2 regions of the Streptomyces sp. ICC4 genome follow, and region 2 is predicted to be linked to the other one. Evidence: riboswitches for the same ligand, from Rfam matches in the RefSeq annotation. Region 2 holds a riboswitch; the other holds the start of a gene.

Region 1 (8,796 bases), 3.2 Mb from region 2:
TGGGAGCGGGCCCTGAGCTGGTTCGTCTCCTCGTACCCGCTGCTGGGCGGCCTCGCCGCGGGACTGCGGCTCGTCGCCGACGCCGAGCTCGCCCGCGCTGACGGCATCGACATCGCAGCCGTCAGCGCGAGCGCCGGCGAGATCTACGTCAACCCGCTGCGCACCTTCGCCGACGAGGAGTGGCGGTTCATCCTGGCCCACGAGATGCTGCACGCCGCCCTGCGCCACGGAGAGCGCCGCGGCGCCCGGGACCCGTACCTGCACAACGTGGCCGCCGACTACGTGGTCAACGGCTGGCTCGTCGAGATGGGCGTCGGAGAGATGCCCGAGGGGCTGCTGTACGACCCGGAGCTGCGGGACCTGTCCGTCGAGGAGGTCTACGACCGGATCACCGGCGACCTGCGCCGGATGCGCCGGCTCGCCACCCTGCGCGGCAAGGGCCGCGGGGACATCCTCGGCGAGCCGCTGACCCACCCTGGGAGCGGACCGTACACCGACCTGGACGAGTTCTACCGGCGCGGCCTGGTCCAGGGCTTCGACCTGCACGAGCAGGGGAAGCGCGGGCTGCTGCCCGCCGGGCTGATCGAGGAGATCCGGGCACTGGCCCACCCCCCGGTGCCCTGGGACGCGCGCCTGGCCCGCTGGTTCGACGAGTACGTGCCGCGCCCCGAGCCGGTACGCAGCTTCGCGCGCCCGGCCCGCCGGCAGGCCTCCACCCCGGACATCCCGCGGGCCGGCCGGTACTTCCCCGCCGAGGAGACGGCCCGCTGCACCTTCGGCGTGGTCCTCGACACCTCGGGGTCGATGGACACCGCCCTGCTCGGCAAGGCGCTCGGCGCCATCGCCTCGTACGCCGAAGCCCGCGACGTACCGGCCGCCCGCGTCGTGTTCTGCGACGCGGCGCCGTACGACGCGGGCTATCTGCCCCCGACCGAGATCGCGGGCCGGGTGAGGGTGCGCGGCCGGGGAGGGACCGTCCTGCAACCGGGCATCGACCTGCTGCAGCGTGCCGAGGACTTCCCGCCCGGGGCCCCGGTGCTGGTGATCACGGACGGGTGGACCGACACCCTGCGGATCCGGCGCGAGCACGCCTTCCTGATCCCGCAGGGTGCCTCCCTGCCGTTCACGCCCCGCGGGCCGGTCTTCCGACTGACCTGAGGGGCGCGACCCGATTTTTAGTCGAGGTAGTCGCGCAGCACCTGCGAGCGCGACGGGTGACGGAGCTTCGACATGGTCTTCGACTCGATCTGGCGGATGCGCTCACGGGTGACCCCGTACACGCGGCCGATCTCGTCGAGGGTCTTCGGCTGGCCGTCGTTGAGGCCGTAGCGCATGGAGACCACGCCCGCCTCGCGCTCCGAGAGCGTGCCCAGGATCGACTGGAGCTGCTCCTGAAGGAAGGTGAAGCTCACGGCGTCGGCCGGGACGACCGCCTCGGAGTCCTCGATGAGGTCACCGAACTCGCTGTCGCCCTCCTCACCCAGCGGGGTGTGCAGGGAGATCGGCTCGCGGCCGTACTTCTGGACCTCGATGACCTTCTCGGGGGTCATGTCGAGTTCCTTGCCCAGCTCCTCCGGAGTGGGCTCCCGGCCGAGGTCCTGGAGCATCTGGCGCTGGACGCGGGCCAGCTTGTTGATGATCTCGACCATGTGGACGGGGATGCGGATGGTGCGCGACTGGTCGGCCATGGCGCGCGTGATCGCCTGCCGGATCCACCAGGTCGCGTACGTGGAGAACTTGAAGCCCTTGGTGTAGTCGAACTTCTCCACGGCGCGGATCAGGCCGACGTTGCCCTCCTGGATCAGGTCCAGGAAGAGCATGCCGCGGCCGGTGTAGCGCTTGGCCAGCGAGACCACGAGGCGGAGGTTGGCCTCCAGCAGGTGGTTCTTGGCGCGGCGGCCGTCCTCGACCAGGATCTCGAGCTCGCGCTTGAAGGCGGGCTTGTGGTCCTCCTCCTCTTCGAGCTTGTACTCGGAGAAGAGACCGGCCTCGATCCGCTTGGCGAGCTCGACCTCCTGCTCGGCGTTGAGCAGCGGCACCTTGCCGATGAGCTTGAGGTAGTCCTTGACGGGGTCGGCGGTGGCGCCGGCGACCATGACCGTCTGCGCCGGAGCGTCGTCCTCGTCGTCGTCGGACAGGACGAAGCCGGCGCTGCCGCCCGTCTTGGGCGTCTCCTTCTCGTCGCCCTCGTCGAGGTCCTCGGCTGCCCAGTCCTCGCCCAGGGCCACGGGGGCGTCGCCCTCGTCGCCGTCCTTGGCGGTCTTCTTCGTGGCGGCCGTCTTCTTGACCGCGGTCTTCTTCACGGCGGTCTTCTTGACCGTCCGCTTCTTCGGCGCGGCAGCGGCCTCGGCCGCCACCTCCTCCTCGGTGCCGGAGGCCGACGGGTCGGATATCGCCGCGGCGGTGGCGGGGGCCGCCGTCTTGCGCGCGCCGATGAGGCGCGGCGGGGCGGCGGCCTTCTTGGTGACGGCACGCGCCGGGGCGGCGGCCGCCTTGCGCGGCTTCTTGGCGGCAACCTTCGTGGCGGGCGCGGCGCTGACGTGCAGCGCGACGCCCTCCTCGTCCAGGACCTGGTTCAGGCTGCGCAGGACCCGCTTCCACTGGTCCACCGGGATGCGGCCGGCCTCGAAGGCCTGGCGCACGTCATCACCGTTGATGTGACCCTGCTCGCGGCCGCGCTCGACAAGCGCGACCAGGGCCTCGGATTCGGCGATCTCCGTGGGGAACGTACGGGACGGGCTGAGCGACACAAGGAGCCTCTCGTTGCGAACAGATAAAGGGATGGCGGGACATCATCGCGCGAACTTGGGAAACAGACCCGAGGGGGGTCTGTATTCCGGGCCGCACGAGGACACCTGTCGGTTCATCGCATGCCCGAGTCGATTCGTTACGCGCTCAATTGAGTGACCTGCGCCACGCTGTGACCGGGCAACCGATCGGCGGTGGTCGCGTCCGCCCGATTTGTCAGCCCGTTTTGCGGGCCTCGATGAGGAATCGGGCGGTGTGCGCGACGAACGGGCCGTCGCGTTCGATCTGTTCGTGCAGCTCGCGCAAGCGGTCCCGGTAGTGCCCGACCGTGAAACCGGGCACCATCCAGATCACCTTCCGGAGAAAGTAGATCACGGCTCCGATGTCGTGGAACTCCGTCCGCAGCCGCTCCGAGCGCAGATCGACGACTTCGAGCCCGGCCTTCGTGGCGTCGGCGACCGCGTCGTCGGGGTGCCGGCCCCGCCGGACCTCCTCCGGCTGCGGGCCCAGGAAGTACTCGACCAGCTCGAAGACGCTCGCCGGACCGACCTGCTGGGAGAGGTACGTGCCGCCCGGCCGCAGCACCCGCGCGATCTCCTCCCACCAGATCGTCACCGGATGCCGGCTCGAGACGAACTCGAAGGCCTCGCCGGCGAACGGCAGCGGGGGCTCGTCGCAGTCCGCGACCACCACCGCGCCCAGCGGGTGCAGCAGTCGCGTCGCCTTCTCCACGTTCGGCGGCCAGGACTCGGTGGCCGCCATGAGCGGGGGCAGGGGGCCGGCCCCGGCGAGCACCTCCCCGCCGCCGGTCTGGATGTCCAGGGCGGAGCGGACCGCGGCCAGGCGCTCCCCGAGGAGGCGCTGGTACCCCCAGGAGGGGCGCTGCTCGCTGGCGCGGCCGTCGAGCCAGGAGAAGTCCCAGCCGTCCACGGACACGGAGTCGGCCTCCGCGACGAGATGGTCAAAAGTGGGCGTCATGTCTCGATCGTCCCAGGTCGCGCCCCGGTCATCCACCGGATTCCCGGGCCCGGGGATCCCGGCGGGGGGCCCGGCAGCGATCCCCGGGCCCCCCGCCGGGGTCCCCGGGGGTTCGCCTACACTGGCGGCGGGCCGTGACTGGCGTTCGGGTGGATCACCACCGGGGAGCGGCCCGGCGTGCTCCGTACGTCGACTGCCGCGCGCCTGGGCGAACCGCGATCCCGCAGCGACGCTCAGGAGACCCCATGACGACTGCCCAGACCGTTCCCGCGGCCCAGACCGACGGCCAGGCCCCCACCGCCCGGCTGATGGACGGCACGGCCCTGGCACGCCGCATCTCGGAGCGGACCGCCGACCACGCCGCGAAGATCACCGAGCGCACCGGCACCGCGCCCTGTCTGGCGACCGTGCTGGTCGGCGAGGACCCCGCCTCCGTCACCTACGTGCGGATGAAGCAGAACCGCTGCGCCAAGGCCGGGATCACCTCCCGCCACGTGGAGCTGCCGGCCGCCACGACCACCGAGGAACTGGTGGCCGCCCTCACCGCGCTCTCCGAGGACCCGGAGATCAGCGGAATCCTGCTCCAGCACCCCGTCCCGCACCACATCGACGAGCGCGCCGCCTTCGAGGCCATCGCCCCCGGCAAGGACGTCGACGGGGTCACCATGCACTCCTTCGCCGCCATGGGCTTCGGGCTGCCCGGGTTCGTCTCCTGCACCCCCGGCGGCATCATGCGGCTGCTGGAGGCCTACGACGTGGACCTGACCGGCAAGCACGCCGTGGTCGTCGGCCGCAGCGCGATCCTGGGGAAGCCCGCGGGGATGCTCCTCCTGGAGCAGAACGCCACCGTCACCTACTGCCACTCGCGCACCGTGGACCTCCCGTCCATCGTCCGCCAGGCGGACGTGCTGGTCGCCGCCGTCGGCAAGGCCGAGTTCATCCGCGGCGAGGACATCAAGCCGGGCGCCGTGGTCCTGGACGCCGGGTACAACGAGGGCAACGTCGGCGACGTCCACTTCGAGTCGGCCGCCGCCCGCGCCTCGCTGATCACCCCCGTACCGGGCGGCGTCGGCCCGATGACCATCGCGGTACTGCTCGAGCAGACCGTCCGGGCGGCCGCGGCCCAGGCCGGGCTGGCGCTCGCGGACCTCTGACCCGCACCGGGTCCCCCTCCGCGTGAGGAACGCCCCGGGCCCTTGGGCCCGGGGCGTCTGCTTTCCGCCGGTAACGGCCGAAAGGACGATCCGTGCGCCCCGACCCGAGGCTCCAATGAATATGTGAACGCATCGATGGATATGCAGAAGGCCTCGGGACCGGACACCGCGGGGACGGGCCGGGAGCGCCACCCGCGCGGGCTCGCCACCCTCGTCCTCGCCGAGCTGTGGGAGCGCTTCAGCCTCTACGGCATGGTCGCCATCCTCGTGCACTTCCTGGCAGCCTCCCGCGCCCACGGCGGCATGGCCCTCCACGAGGGCACGGCCGAGGCCGTCGAAGGCGTCTACATGGCCATGATCTCGCTGCTGGCACTGCCCGGCGGCTGGATCGCCGACCGGTTCCTCGGCGCCCGCCGGGCCGTCCTGTGGGGCGGCGTGGTCATCATGGCCGGCCACGTCCTGATGGCCGTCCCCGACCCGGTCTTCGTCTGGCCCGGCCTGGTCCTCATCGTCATCGGCACCGGGCTGCTCAAGCCGAACATCTCCGCCCTCGTCGGCCGGCTCTACGCCCCCGAGGACGACCAGCGCCGCGACGCCGGCTACTCGATCTTCTACATGGGCATCAACCTGGGCGCGGTCATGGCCCCCCTCGTCGTCGGCTACCTCGGCGAAGAGGTCAACTGGCACCTCGGATTCGGCGCCGCCGCCGTCGGCATGGCCCTCGGCCTGGTCCAGTACGTCCTCGGCGGCCGCAAGCTCTCCGGGCAGCTGCGCGCCGAGCCCGTGGTCCGGCTGACCGCCGCCGAGCGGGCCAAGCTGCGCAAGTCCTCCGCGTACGGCCTGGTCTTCACGGCCGTCCTGATCGGCCTGCTCGGCGCCTCGCACGCCCTGAGCATCGACAACATCACCTTCGTGCTCACGGTCGTCGCCGTCGTGGTCCCGGCGGGCGTGCTGTACTCCATGTACCGCAGCCCGAAGATCGACCGGGTCGAGAAGACCCGGCTGCGCGCCTACGTCTGGCTCTTCCTGGCCGCCACGCTGTTCTGGCTGGTCTACGACCAGATGGGCAACGAGCTGAACCTGTTCGCCGCCCAGAAGACCGACCTGTCCCTGCTGGGCTGGCACATCCCGGCCAGCTGGACCCAGTCGCTGCCGTCCCTCTTCGTGATCGTCCTGGCCCCGGTCTTCGCCGCCTTCTGGGTCCGGCGGGGCAAGCACATGAGCACCCCGTTCAAGTTCGGCCTGGCCCTGCTGCTGACCGGCGGCTCCTTCGTGGTCATGTCGGGCGCCGCGGCCATCGCCTCCAACGGCGTGAAGGTCTCGCTGATGTGGCTCGTGGGCGTGTACGTGATCCAGGTCATGGGCGAGATGTGCCTGAGCCCGGTCGGCCTGTCGGTCACCACCAAGCTCGCCCCGCGCGCCTTCACCAACCAGATGATGGGCGTCTGGTTCCTGGCCGCCGCGACCGGAGACGCGATCGGCGCGCAGCTGCCCCGGCTCGACGCGGTCATCGGGCAGAGCTGGAACTTCCTGTGGCAGGGCGCGATGGTCATCGCGGCCGGCGCGGTGATGGTCTTCTTCACCAAGCGGCTCAAGGTCCTGACGGGCGAGGCGGCGGCGGTGGCGGCGGCCTGAGCCGCCTGCGACCCCCTACGGCCCCCTGTGGCCCGTCTGCGGCCCGCAGGGGGCTCAGAGGCGGCACCGTGAGCCGATGCGGTGGGGGGGGTGAGAGCGGGGGGAGCGGGGGGTGTGGGGCCTGGCGGTGGGCGGGGTACCGGGGGGGGTGTGCGTGGGGGTGGTCATGGCGCTGCTCCTCCTTCAGCCCGCGAACCAGCGCACGGGGCGCGGGGCGAGGTTCTGGTACACGTGTTTGGTCTCGCGGTACTCGGCCAGGCCCGACGGGCCCAGTTCGCGGCCGGTGCCGGACTTTCCGAAGCCGCCCCACTCGGCTTGCGGGAGGTAGGGGTGGAAGTCGTTGATCCAGACGGTGCCGTGGCGCAGCCGGCCCGCCACGCGGCGGCCGCGGCCCGGGTCCGAGGTCCACACCGCTCCGGCGAGTCCGTACTCGGTGTCGTTGGCGAGCGCGACGGCCTCGGCCTCGGTACGGAAGGTCTCGACGGTCAGCACCGGCCCGAAGACCTCCTCCCGCACGACGCGCATCCGGCGGTGGCAGCGGTCCAGCACCGTCGGCCGGTAGAAGTAGCCGGGCGCGTCGGGGCGCATCCCGCCGGAGCGGAGTACGGCTCCCTCGGCGAGGGCGGAGGCGACGTACTCCTCGGTGCGTTCGCGCTGGGCGGCGGACACCAGCGGTCCGCACTCCACGCCCGGGTCGGTTCCGCGGCCGAGGCGGATCCGGTCGGCCCGGCGGGCGAGTTCGGCGACGAAGCGTTCGGCGACGCTCTCCTCGACGATGAGCCGGGAGCCGGCGGAGCAGACCTGGCCGCTGTGCATGAAGGCGGCGTTGAGGGCCTGGTCAACGGCGGTGTCGAAGCCCTCCTCGGTGGCGCAGGCGTCCGCGAAGACGACGTTGGGGTTCTTGCCGCCGAGTTCGAGGGCCACCTTCTTGACCGTGTCGGCGGCCGCGCGCATCACCTTCGTACCGCTGGTGAGTCCGCCGGTGAAGGAGACGAGGTCGACGTCGGGGTGGGCGGCGAGGCGCGCGCCGACGGGTTCGCCGGGGCCGGTGACCAGGTTCGCGACGCCGGCCGGCAGGCCGGCCTCCGCCAGCAGGCCGATGAGGGCCACCGTGGACAGCGGGGTGATCTCGCTGGGCTTGAGCACGAAGGTGTTGCCCGCAGCGAGGGCGGGGGCGATCTTCCAAGAGGCCTGGAGGAGCGGGTAGTTCCACGGGGCGATCAGGGCGCAGACCCCGACGGGCTCGTGGACGACGACGCTGTGGACGTCGGGGGTGCCGGCGTCGATCACACGGCCGGCGCTCTCGCCGGAGACGAGGTCCGCGAAGTAGCGGAAGGCGTCCGCGACGCAGTCCACGTCCACCCGGCCCTCTTCCAGGGTCTTGCCCGCGTCGCGGCTCTCCAGCAGCCCGAGGGGTTCGCGGTCGCGCTGGAGCAGGTCGGCGACGCGGCGGAGCAGGGCGGCCCGCTCCAGGACGGGGGTCTGCGGCCACTCCCCGCCGTCGAAGGCCGCGCGGGCCGCGCTGACGGCCGCGTCGGTGTCCGCGATGCCGCCCTCGGCGACGACGGCGAGGACCGTGGCGTCCGCCGGGTCGAGGACCTCTCGGGTGGCTCCTGATACCGCTGAACGCCAGGTCCCGGCGATGTGGATGGTCGTCTGCTCGGACACGACGCGCTGTACCTCCGATTCCGCCACCGCGGCGTGCCCGCGGTGGTACTGCTCGTGCCCGGTTGCCCAGGTCCGCGGAAGCCATGTCCCAAACGTCACCGGAAGTGACGGGAGTCACTCCCCGTCGCCACGGGGAGAGACGAGACAGATCGGTATATATCGGATGCCACTGGAGGGCCTCCCCCGGCCGGTTCGGCGCAGCACGAGGGTCGGCCCGCACCTGCGGGTGCAGCGCGGCCGACCGCGGCACCGCCTCCCGGCACTCGGCGTCGCCGGTCCTCCCGGCCGTCCGGTGAAGACGCAGGTCATCCCGGCCGGCCGGTGCCTGAGAGCGCGGAGACGGCCGGGCCGTCCGGTCGGGCCGGACGGGACGAGGCGTCCCGCCCGCGGCCCTTCCCTTGTCGGCCCCTCCTGCGTACCTTCGCCGCTGCCGAGCGCACCGCCCGGCAGCATCGACACGGGGGAGAGCGATGAGAGGCACACGCAGAACACGCACCGCGCACACCACACACACCACGCGCACCGTACGGGGCCGCCTCGCGGTGGTCGCCGCGGCCGTCCTGGTCGCGGCCACGGGCCTGCCGTCCACACCGGCCGCCGCGCACGCCGGCCA
Region 2 (8,796 bases):
GACCTCGTACAGCCTGATGCCCGGCTCCCCGGACCTGGGGGGCTTCCCGCGCGCCGGCTGGCTCTCGGCGGCCCGGCGGGCCCTGTCCGAGGCCCCGAACGAGGCCTTCGGGTACGCGGATCCGCGCGGGCGGCCCGAGCTGCGCGAGGCGCTGGCGGGGTACCTGGCGCGGGCACGCGGGGTGCACGCGGACCCGGAACGGATCGTGCTGTGCGCGGGGTTCGCGCAGGGGCTGGTGCTGCTGGCGAGGCTGCTGCGGGCGCGCCGGGTCCGGGAGGTGGCGGTGGAGGGGTACGGGCTGGATGTGCACCGGGACCTGCTGACCGGGGAGGGGCTGCGCACGCGGGTGCTGGAGGTGGACGCGGCGGGAGCGTGCACGCGCGCGCTGGCGGACTCGGGGGTCGGCGCGGTCCTGCTCACCCCGGCGCACCAGTTCCCGACGGGCGCCGCGCTGACGCCCGAGCGGCGGTCGGCGGCGGTGGACTGGGCCAGGTCCACGGGCGGGCTGGTCCTGGAGGACGACTACGACGGGGAGTTCCGCTACGACCGCCAGCCGGTGGGCGCCCTGCAGGGACTGGACCCGGACCGGGTGGTCTACCTCGGGACGGCCAGCAAGTCCCTGGCGCCGGGGCTGCGCATGGGCTGGATGGTCGTGCCGGGGCCGCTGATGGACGAGGTGCTCGCGGTGAAGAGCCGGGCGGACTGGAGTTCCAGCGCCCTCGAACAGCTCACGCTGGCGGAGTTCATCCGGTCCGGGGCGTACGACCGGCACGTGCGCGAGATGCGGCTGCGCTACCGGCGGCGGCGCGACGAGCTGGTGGCGGCCGTCGGCGACCGCGCCGCGGTCTCCGGCATCGCGGCGGGCCTGCACGCGGTGCTGGACCTGGCGCCGGGCGGCGAACGGGCGGCCCTGCGCGCGGCCGCCTGGCAGGACCTGGGCCTGCAGCCGCTGTCGTCCTTCCGCCACCCGGACTCCGCGGCGCCGGCGCGCGAGGCGCTGGTCGTCGGCTTCGGTACGCCGCCCCAGAGCGCCTGGTCCGCGACCCTGGCGGCCCTGGTCGCGACGCTCCCGTGACGGTCCGCGGGTCCGGGGGACCCGGCTACACGGGTCCGGGGGACCCGGCTACACGGGTCCGCGGGTCCCGGCTATGCGGGGTCGGGGCGTACCGGGTCCGGCCGATCGGGGTCCGGCTGATCCGGGCCCGCCTGCGCCGGGGGTTCGCCGAAGCGGGCCAGTGCCAGGGCTCCGGCGACGGCCACCACGAAGCCGGCGACCGCGAGCCAGGCCAGGCCCTCGCGGGTCCGGTCGCCCAGCCAGGCCACGCCCACCACGGCCGGCCCGATCGTCTCGCCCAGCACCATCCCGGCCGTGGCGGTGGTCACCGAGCCCCGCTGCAGCGCCGAGGTGAGCAGGAGGAAGGCGGCGCCCCCGCCCAGCAGGAGCGCGTACAGGGCCGGGTTCGACAGCGCGGACAGCGAGATGTCGTCGATGAGCCGGACCGCCACCTCCACCACCCCGAAGCCCGTCCCGGCCGCCAGACCCAGGGTCAGGGCCCTGCTGCGGTCCGGCAGCCCGCCCGCCACGGCCCCGGTGACGAGCACCAGCCCCGCCACCGCCAGCAGCCCCAGCTTGAGCGCGAGCGAACCGGTCCCCGAGCCCTCCTCGCCGGAAGCCAGCCCCAGCATCACCAGCCCCGCGCACACCACCGCCACCGCGGCCCACTCCGTACCGCTCAGCCGCACCCGCAGCAGCCGCGCCGCGACCACCGCCGTGACCGCGAGGCTGGCGGCGAGCGCCGCGCCCACCGCGTAGATCGGGATGTGCCGCAAGGCGATGATCTGGAGGACGAAACCGGCCCCGTCCAGGCCGAGACCGGCGAGGTAGCGCCACTGGCGCAGGGCCCGCAGCAGGAGGGCGGTGTCGACTCCCGAGCCCGTTCCCGGTTCCGCCGCCCGCGCCGCGACGGCCTGAAGAACCGACGCCGTGCCGAAGCAGACCGCCGCACCGAGCGCGCAAATCATCCCAATGAGCACGAACCGACTCTAGGTCACCGAACTCACGGCGGCCGGATTCCTTCGGCCCCGCGACCCGTTCTAGTCTGTCGGCAGCCGGCCACCCAGGGGGAGCGAACCACACATGGACAGCAGCGGTAGCAGCAGCGGTAGCAGCACCGACAACAAGCGCACCACACGCCGAATGCGTTCCGGCGCCGTGGCGCTCGGCGGCATGGGCCTGCTCGCCGCCGCCCTGGTGGCCTGCGGCAGCAGCAACGAGCCCGACAAGCGCTGCGCGGACCGCGCCACCCTGGACAAGCTGAACACCAAGGAGTGCAAGAGCGGGGGCCGCGGCGCCTACTACTACGGCGGCACCGTCGCGAAGAACAAGGTCAGCGGCGGCAGCTTCGACAAGTCCGCCGTCACCCGCGGCGGCATCGGCGGCAGCCACAAGAGTTCCTCGGGCGGCTGATCCAGCGTGCAGCGCCACACCATCGAGCCCCGCCCGGACTGGCAGAAGACGGTCGAGGCGCAGGGGCTGATCTACCCCCTCACCCGCTACCCCGACGACTCGCTGCGCCCCTACTGGGACGAGAGCGCGTACTACTCCTTCTCGCTGCCCGAGGTCGAGGCGCTGGAGAACGTCGTCGAGGAACTGCACGCAATGTGCCTGGCGGCGGCGGAGCACATCGTCGACCGGGACCGCTTCGCGGACCTCGGCATCACCGACCCGAAGCTCGCCGCGCTCATCGCCGAGTCCTGGCGGCGGCGCGCCGAACAGCCCTCGCTCTACGGCCGCTTCGACCTGCGCTATGACGGCGCCGGCGGCCCCGCCAAGATGCTGGAGTACAACGCGGACACCCCCACCTCCCTCGTGGAGGCGGCGAGCCCGCAGTGGTTCTGGATGGAGGAACGGTTCCCCGGCGCCGACCAGTGGAACTCCCTCCACGAGCGGCTCGTCGAGGCCTGGCGCCGCCAGGCGGAGCTGCTGCCGCCCGGCCCGGTGCACTTCGCGCACTCCGAGACCGACGAGCTCGGCGAGGACCTGATGACGGTCGCCTACCTCCAGGAGACCGCCGAGCAGGCCGGCATCGACGCGCGGGAGCTGTCCGTGGAGCAGATCGGCTGGGACAGCCTGTCCGGCCGGTTCGTCGACGAGAAGCTCGGCTTCATCCGCGCCTGCTTCAAGCTCTACCCGTGGGAGTGGCTGGCCACCGACGCCTTCGGACCGCAGGTGCTGGGCACCTACGACCACGGCGGCGGCAGCGGGACGACGGCCTGGATCGAACCGCTGTGGAAGATGCTGCTCTCCAACAAGGCGCTGCTGGCAATCCTGTGGGAGCTCTTCCCCGAGCACCCGAACCTGCTGCCCGCCTACCTCGACGGCCCGCGCGAGCTCGCGCGGACCACCGGCTACGTCGCGAAGCCGCTGCTGGGGCGCGAGGGGGCCGGGGTCACCCTGCACCCCGTGGACGGCGAGCCCTTCGCCCCGGAACCGGACGAGACGTACGTCTTCCAGGGACTCGCCCCGCTGCCCGACTTCGACGGCAACCGGGTGGTGCTCGGCGCGTGGGTCGTCGAGGACGAGGCGGCGGGCCTCGGCATCCGCGAATCGGAGGGGCCGGTCACGGACGAGTACGCCCGCTTCCTGCCCCACGTGATCCTCTGATCCTCTAGTGCGGTGACCGGGTGAGCCCGCCGGGTCGCGGCGCGCCTACTCGGCGAGGACCGACCTGAGCTGGTCCAGCCCCCAGTCCAGGTCCTCCTTGCTGATCACCAGCGGCGGCGCGATCCGGATCGTCGACCCGTGGGTGTCCTTCACCAGGACCCCGAGCTCCATCAGCTTCTCGGAGATCTCCCGGCCCGTGCCGCGGGCCGGGTCGATGTCGACGCCCGCCCAGAGCCCGCGGCCCCGTACGGCGGTCACCGCGCCGCCGCCGACCAGCAGGTTGAGCTCCCGGTGCAGGTGGTCGCCGAGCTCGGCGGCCCGCTGCTGGTACTCGCCGGTGCGGAGCATGGCGACGACCTCCAGTGCGACGGCGCAGGCCAGCGGGTTCCCGCCGAAGGTGGAGCCGTGCTCGCCGGGCTTGAACACGCCGAGCACGTCCAGGTCGGCGACCACCGCCGAGACGGGCACGACGCCGCCGCCGAGCGCCTTGCCGAGGATGTAGACGTCCGGGACGACCTCCTCGTGCTCGCACGCGAAGGTCTTGCCGGTCCGGCCCAGTCCCGACTGGATCTCGTCCGCCATGAACAGGACGTTCCGCTCGCGCGTCAGCTCCCGTACGCCCCGCAGGTATCCGGCGGGCGGTACGAGGACGCCCGCCTCGCCCTGGATCGGCTCCAGCAGCACGGCGACGGTGTTGGAGGTGACGGCGGCGGCGAGGGCGGTGAGGTCCCCGTACGGGACGATCTCGAAGCCCGGCGTGTAGGGGCCGAAGTGGTCGCGGGCCTCGTGGTCCGTGGAGAAGGACACGATCGTCGTGGTGCGGCCGTGGAAGTTGTCGGCCGCGACCACGATCTTGGCGTGCCCGTCCGGCACGCCCTTGACCTCGTAGCCCCACTTGCGGGCGGTCTTCACCGCGGTCTCCACGGCCTCGGCGCCCGTGTTCATGGGCAGCACCGCCTCCTTGCCGCACAGCGCTGCGAGCTCGGTACAGAAGTCCGCGAACCGGTCGTGGTGGAAGGCGCGGGAGGTGAGGGTGACCCGCTCCAGCTGGGCGCGGGCGGCGTCGAGCAGACGGCGGTTGCCGTGGCCGAAGTTGAGGGCCGAGTAGCCGGCGAGCATGTCGAGGTAGCGGCGTCCCTCCACGTCGGTCATCCACGCGCCCTCCGCCGTGGCGACGACGACGGGCAGGGGGTGGTAGTTGTGCGCGCTGTGCGCGTCGGCGGAGCGGATGGCATCAGCAGTTGTCGACACGGGGTCTCCGATCGTCCGTCCAGGCCTGTGACGGGGGTGGCGTCACCGGGGAACCGGAGGAAGTCCTGGCCTTCCGGCCGGGGATGAATCCGGCTCCCCGCGTAGCGGGACAAGGGAGCAGATCCTCCCACGAGCGGATCGGCGTTCGCCATGGCAGCGCCGGGGGAAGACCTTGAACCGATGGAGATTCCCCACGTTGAGGCATCGTCGGGTGGTCGGTCACTCGTTCGGGTGGGGTGTCGCGGGCGGGAGCGTCGGTGCCTCAGCAGCAGATCATCCGGGACTTCGCCGCCTCCCGTGCCAAAACCTTGAAGGACATCAAGGCGCGGCTGCCGGTGCGGCAGAGGGCGGGGATGCCCAGGCTCAAGAAGAAGGAACTGGCAGACCCCACCCTCAACTACACCCGTCGCGGGTTCCGGCTGAAGGACGGCCTCCTTCACCTGGCGGGCGGCATATCTCTGACAGTGGTGTGGTCGCGGGAGCTTCCCTCCGACCCGTCCAGTGTCCGCGTCTACCGCGACGGCCTCGGCCACTGGTACGCCTCCTTCGTCATTCAGGCCGAGGCGCAGCCACTGCCGGTGACGGGCGCGGCGATCGGTGTCGACTGGGGCGTGAAGGAGACCGCGACCACCACCAGCGACGATCACGATCTTCCGCATGCCGGGCACGGCAGGAAGGCGGCCGGGAAGCTGGCGGGCTATCAGCGGATGATGGCCCGCCGTAAACCGAATCGCGGCCGGGCCGCATCGGAGGGCTACCGCCGGGCGAAGAGGCAAGCCGCGAAGGTACACAAGAAGATCGCCCGCCAGCGCCAGGACACCGCCCGCAAGTGGGCCAAGCGCGTGGTGACGGATTTCGGGCGGATCGCGGCGGAGGACTTCCGGCCGAAGTTCCTCGCCAAGTCCACGATGGCCCGCAAGGCCGCAGACGCGGCCATCTCCACTACGAAGCGCGAGCTGATCAACATGGCGCGCAAGCACGGCCGCGACCTGCGGCTCGTGCACCCCGCGCACACCACCATGGACTGCGGACACTGCGGACACTGCGGAGCGAGAACCAAGCACGCACTCCCGCTGTCGGAACGCACCTACACATGCACCGCGTGCGGAGCCGTCTCTCCCGGAGACAAGAACTCCGCGCGCGTCATGCTCGTCCGGGCTGGTTTCATCCCGGCTGCCGTTGATCGCGGAAGACCTGACGGACCGCCGGTCCGCCAGGCAGCGTGAGGTAGGAATCCCTTTCGTTCAAGGGGAGGTCTCAATCTGCATCCTCGCTCGTATGCCGGACAGAGAAACCTCATCCGTGGCGCGGCCGCTAAGGTGGGCGGCACGCACGGCGACTGGCGTACGGAGAACGAACTCCGGGGGAGTCGTGCGGGCACGACCGCATACAGGGCCGCTCGCCTGGGCCTCGCGGGGACGAGATCTGACATCGACCCCGGAGGAGCCGCCATGAGCGCGAACCACCGTCACCCCGCCCTGCTCGCCACCGACCCCGAGCTGGCGTCCTTCATCGCCGCCGAGGAGACGCTGCAGGCGGAGACCCTGCGCCTGATCCCCAGCGAGAACTACGTGTCCGCGGCCGTGCTGGAGGCTTCCGGCACGGTGCTGCAGAACAAGTACAGCGAGGGCTACCCGGGCCGCCGCTACTACGAGGGCCAGCAGAACATCGACCGCGTCGAGGCGCTGGCGATCGAGCGGGCGAAGGGCCTGTTCGGCGTGGACCACGCCAACGTGCAGCCGTACTCCGGCTCGCCGGCGAACCTCGCCGTCTACCTGGCCTTCGCCAAGCCCGGCGACACCGTGATGGGCATGGCCCTGCCGATGGGCGGGCACCTGACGCACGGCTGGGGCGTCTCGGCGACGGGCTCCTGGTTCCGCGGCGTGCAGTACGGGGTCCAGGCGGAGACCGGCCTCATCGACTACGACGCGGTACGGGACCTCGCGCTCGCGGAGCGCCCCAAGCTGATCTTCTGCGGCGGTACGGCGCTGCCGCGCACGATCGACTTCGAGGCCTTCGCCTCGATCGCGAAGGAGGCGGGCTCGGTCCTCGTCGCGGACGTCGCCCACATCGCGGGCCTGATCGCGGGCGGGGCGCACCCGTCCCCGGCGGGTCACGTGGACGTGATCTCGACGACCACGCACAAGACCCTGCGCGGCCCGCGCGGCGCGATGCTGATGTGCCGCGAGGAGCACGCGAAGGCCATCGACAAGGCCGTCTTCCCGGGGCTCCAGGGCGGCCCGCACAACCAGACGACGGCCGGCATCGCGGTGGCGCTCCACGAGGCGGCGCAGCCGTCCTTCGTGTCGTACGCCCACGCGGTCGTCGCGAACGCCAAGGCGCTGGCCGCGGCGCTGCTGGAGCGGGGCTTCGACCTGGTCTCGGGCGGTACGGACAACCACCTGATCCTGATCGACCTCACGGGCAAGGCCGTCTCCGGCAAGATCGCGGCGAAGGCGCTGGACCGGGCGGGCATCGTCGTGAACTACAACACGGTGCCGTTCGACCCGCGCAAGCCGTTCGACCCGTCGGGCATCCGCATCGGCACGCCGTCGCTGACCTCGCGCGGTCTGGCGGTCGAGCACATGCCGGTGGTGGCGGACTGGATCGCGCGGGCCGTCGACGCCGCCGCGATGGGGGACGAAGCGACCCTGGCCGCCGTCCGCGCCGAGGTCTGCGACCTGATGGCCGCCTTCCCGGCCCCCGGGCTCCCGCTGGCGTAGCCCCCTGACGGGGCCGGACCTGCCCCGAGGGCAGTCCGGCCCCGCCGGACCCGCGCAGAAAGCGGTCGCTCGGCCGAGGCAAGATCCGGACGGGCCGCTACCGCCGGGTACCCGTACGGGGCCGGGGCGCCGGCGGAGCGACCCGCCCGGTTCCGGCCAGCGGCGGGCCCGAGCTCGCCATCGCACCTGAGAGAATGGCGCCATGGCTTCTGATCGTCCTCGCGCGCTCTCCGGCATCCAGCCCACCTCCGGTTCGTTCCACCTCGGGAACTACCTCGGAGCCATCCGGCAGTACGTCGCCCTGCAGGAGACGCACGACGCCTTCTACATGGTCGTCGACCTGCACGCGATCACCATGCCGCAGGATCCGAAGGACCTCCGCGCGAACACCCGCCTCTCCGCCGCGCAGCTGCTCGCCGCCGGCCTGGACCCCGAGCGCTGCACGCTCTTCATCCAGAGCCACGTGCCCGAGCACGCGCAGCTCGGCTGGGTCATGAACTGCATCACCGGTTTCGGCGAGGCCAGCCGGATGACCCAGTTCAAGGACAAGTCCGCCAAGGGCGGCGCCAACAACGCCACCGTCGGCCTGTTCACGTACCCGATCCTGCAGGTCGCGGACATCCTGCTCTACCAGGCCAACGCCGTCCCCGTCGGCGAGGACCAGCGCCAGCACATCGAGCTGACCCGCGACCTGGCCGAGCGCTTCAACCAGCGCTTCGGGAAGACCTTCACCCTCCCCGCCGCGCACATCGTCAAGGAGGTCGCGAAGATCTACGACCTCCAGGACCCGGCGATCAAGATGTCGAAGTCGGCCTCGTCCCCCAAGGGCCTGATCAACCTCCTCGACGAGCCCAAGGCCACCGAGAAGAAGATCAAGAGCGCGGTCACGGACACCGAGGCGGAGGTCCGCTTCGACGCCGAGAAGAAGCCCGGCGTCAGCAACCTGCTCACGATCTACTCCACCCTCACGGGCGAGTCGATCCCCGCGCTCGAGGCCGCGTACGAGGGCAAGGGCTACGGCGCGCTCAAGACGGACCTGGCCGGCGTGATGGTCGATTTCGTCACACCCTTCAAGCAGCGCACCCAGGAGTACCTGGACGATCCGGAGACCCTGGATTCCCTGCTGGCCAAGGGCGCGGAGAAGGCCAGGGCGGTCGC

The links. A riboswitch is a leader RNA that binds a small molecule or an ion and turns the genes downstream of it on or off. The one in region 2 is predicted to bind ZMP and ZTP.
Region 1: it holds a riboswitch for ZMP and ZTP, as region 2 does, so the genes downstream of both, DRB89_RS24520 (bifunctional 5,10-methylenetetrahydrofolate dehydrogenase/5,10-methenyltetrahydrofolate cyclohydrolase) here and glyA (serine hydroxymethyltransferase) in region 2, are expected to answer to the same signal.

The regions. Positions count from the first base shown of each region.
Region 1 covers NZ_CP030286.1:5,254,816-5,263,611, reverse strand. The annotation lists gene DRB89_RS24535 (hypothetical protein) at 1-1,158, shown strand, start outside; gene DRB89_RS24530 (RNA polymerase sigma factor) at 1,176-2,750, opposite strand; gene DRB89_RS24525 (methyltransferase domain-containing protein) at 2,965-3,726, opposite strand; ZMP/ZTP riboswitch at 3,851-3,943, shown strand; gene DRB89_RS24520 (bifunctional 5,10-methylenetetrahydrofolate dehydrogenase/5,10-methenyltetrahydrofolate cyclohydrolase) at 3,972-4,880, shown strand; gene DRB89_RS24515 (peptide MFS transporter) at 5,004-6,515, shown strand; gene DRB89_RS24510 (aldehyde dehydrogenase family protein) at 6,699-8,183, opposite strand; gene DRB89_RS24505 (serine hydrolase domain-containing protein) at 8,654-8,796, shown strand, end outside.
Region 2 covers NZ_CP030286.1:2,055,557-2,064,352, forward strand. The annotation lists gene DRB89_RS09435 (PLP-dependent aminotransferase family protein) at 1-1,075, shown strand, start outside; gene DRB89_RS09440 (hypothetical protein) at 1,147-2,022, opposite strand; gene DRB89_RS09445 (hypothetical protein) at 2,138-2,467, shown strand; gene DRB89_RS09450 (glutathionylspermidine synthase family protein) at 2,474-3,664, shown strand; gene rocD (ornithine--oxo-acid transaminase) at 3,710-4,915, opposite strand; gene DRB89_RS09460 (transposase) at 5,119-6,141, shown strand; ZMP/ZTP riboswitch at 6,241-6,331, shown strand; gene glyA (serine hydroxymethyltransferase) at 6,367-7,638, shown strand; gene trpS (tryptophan--tRNA ligase) at 7,841-8,796, shown strand, end outside.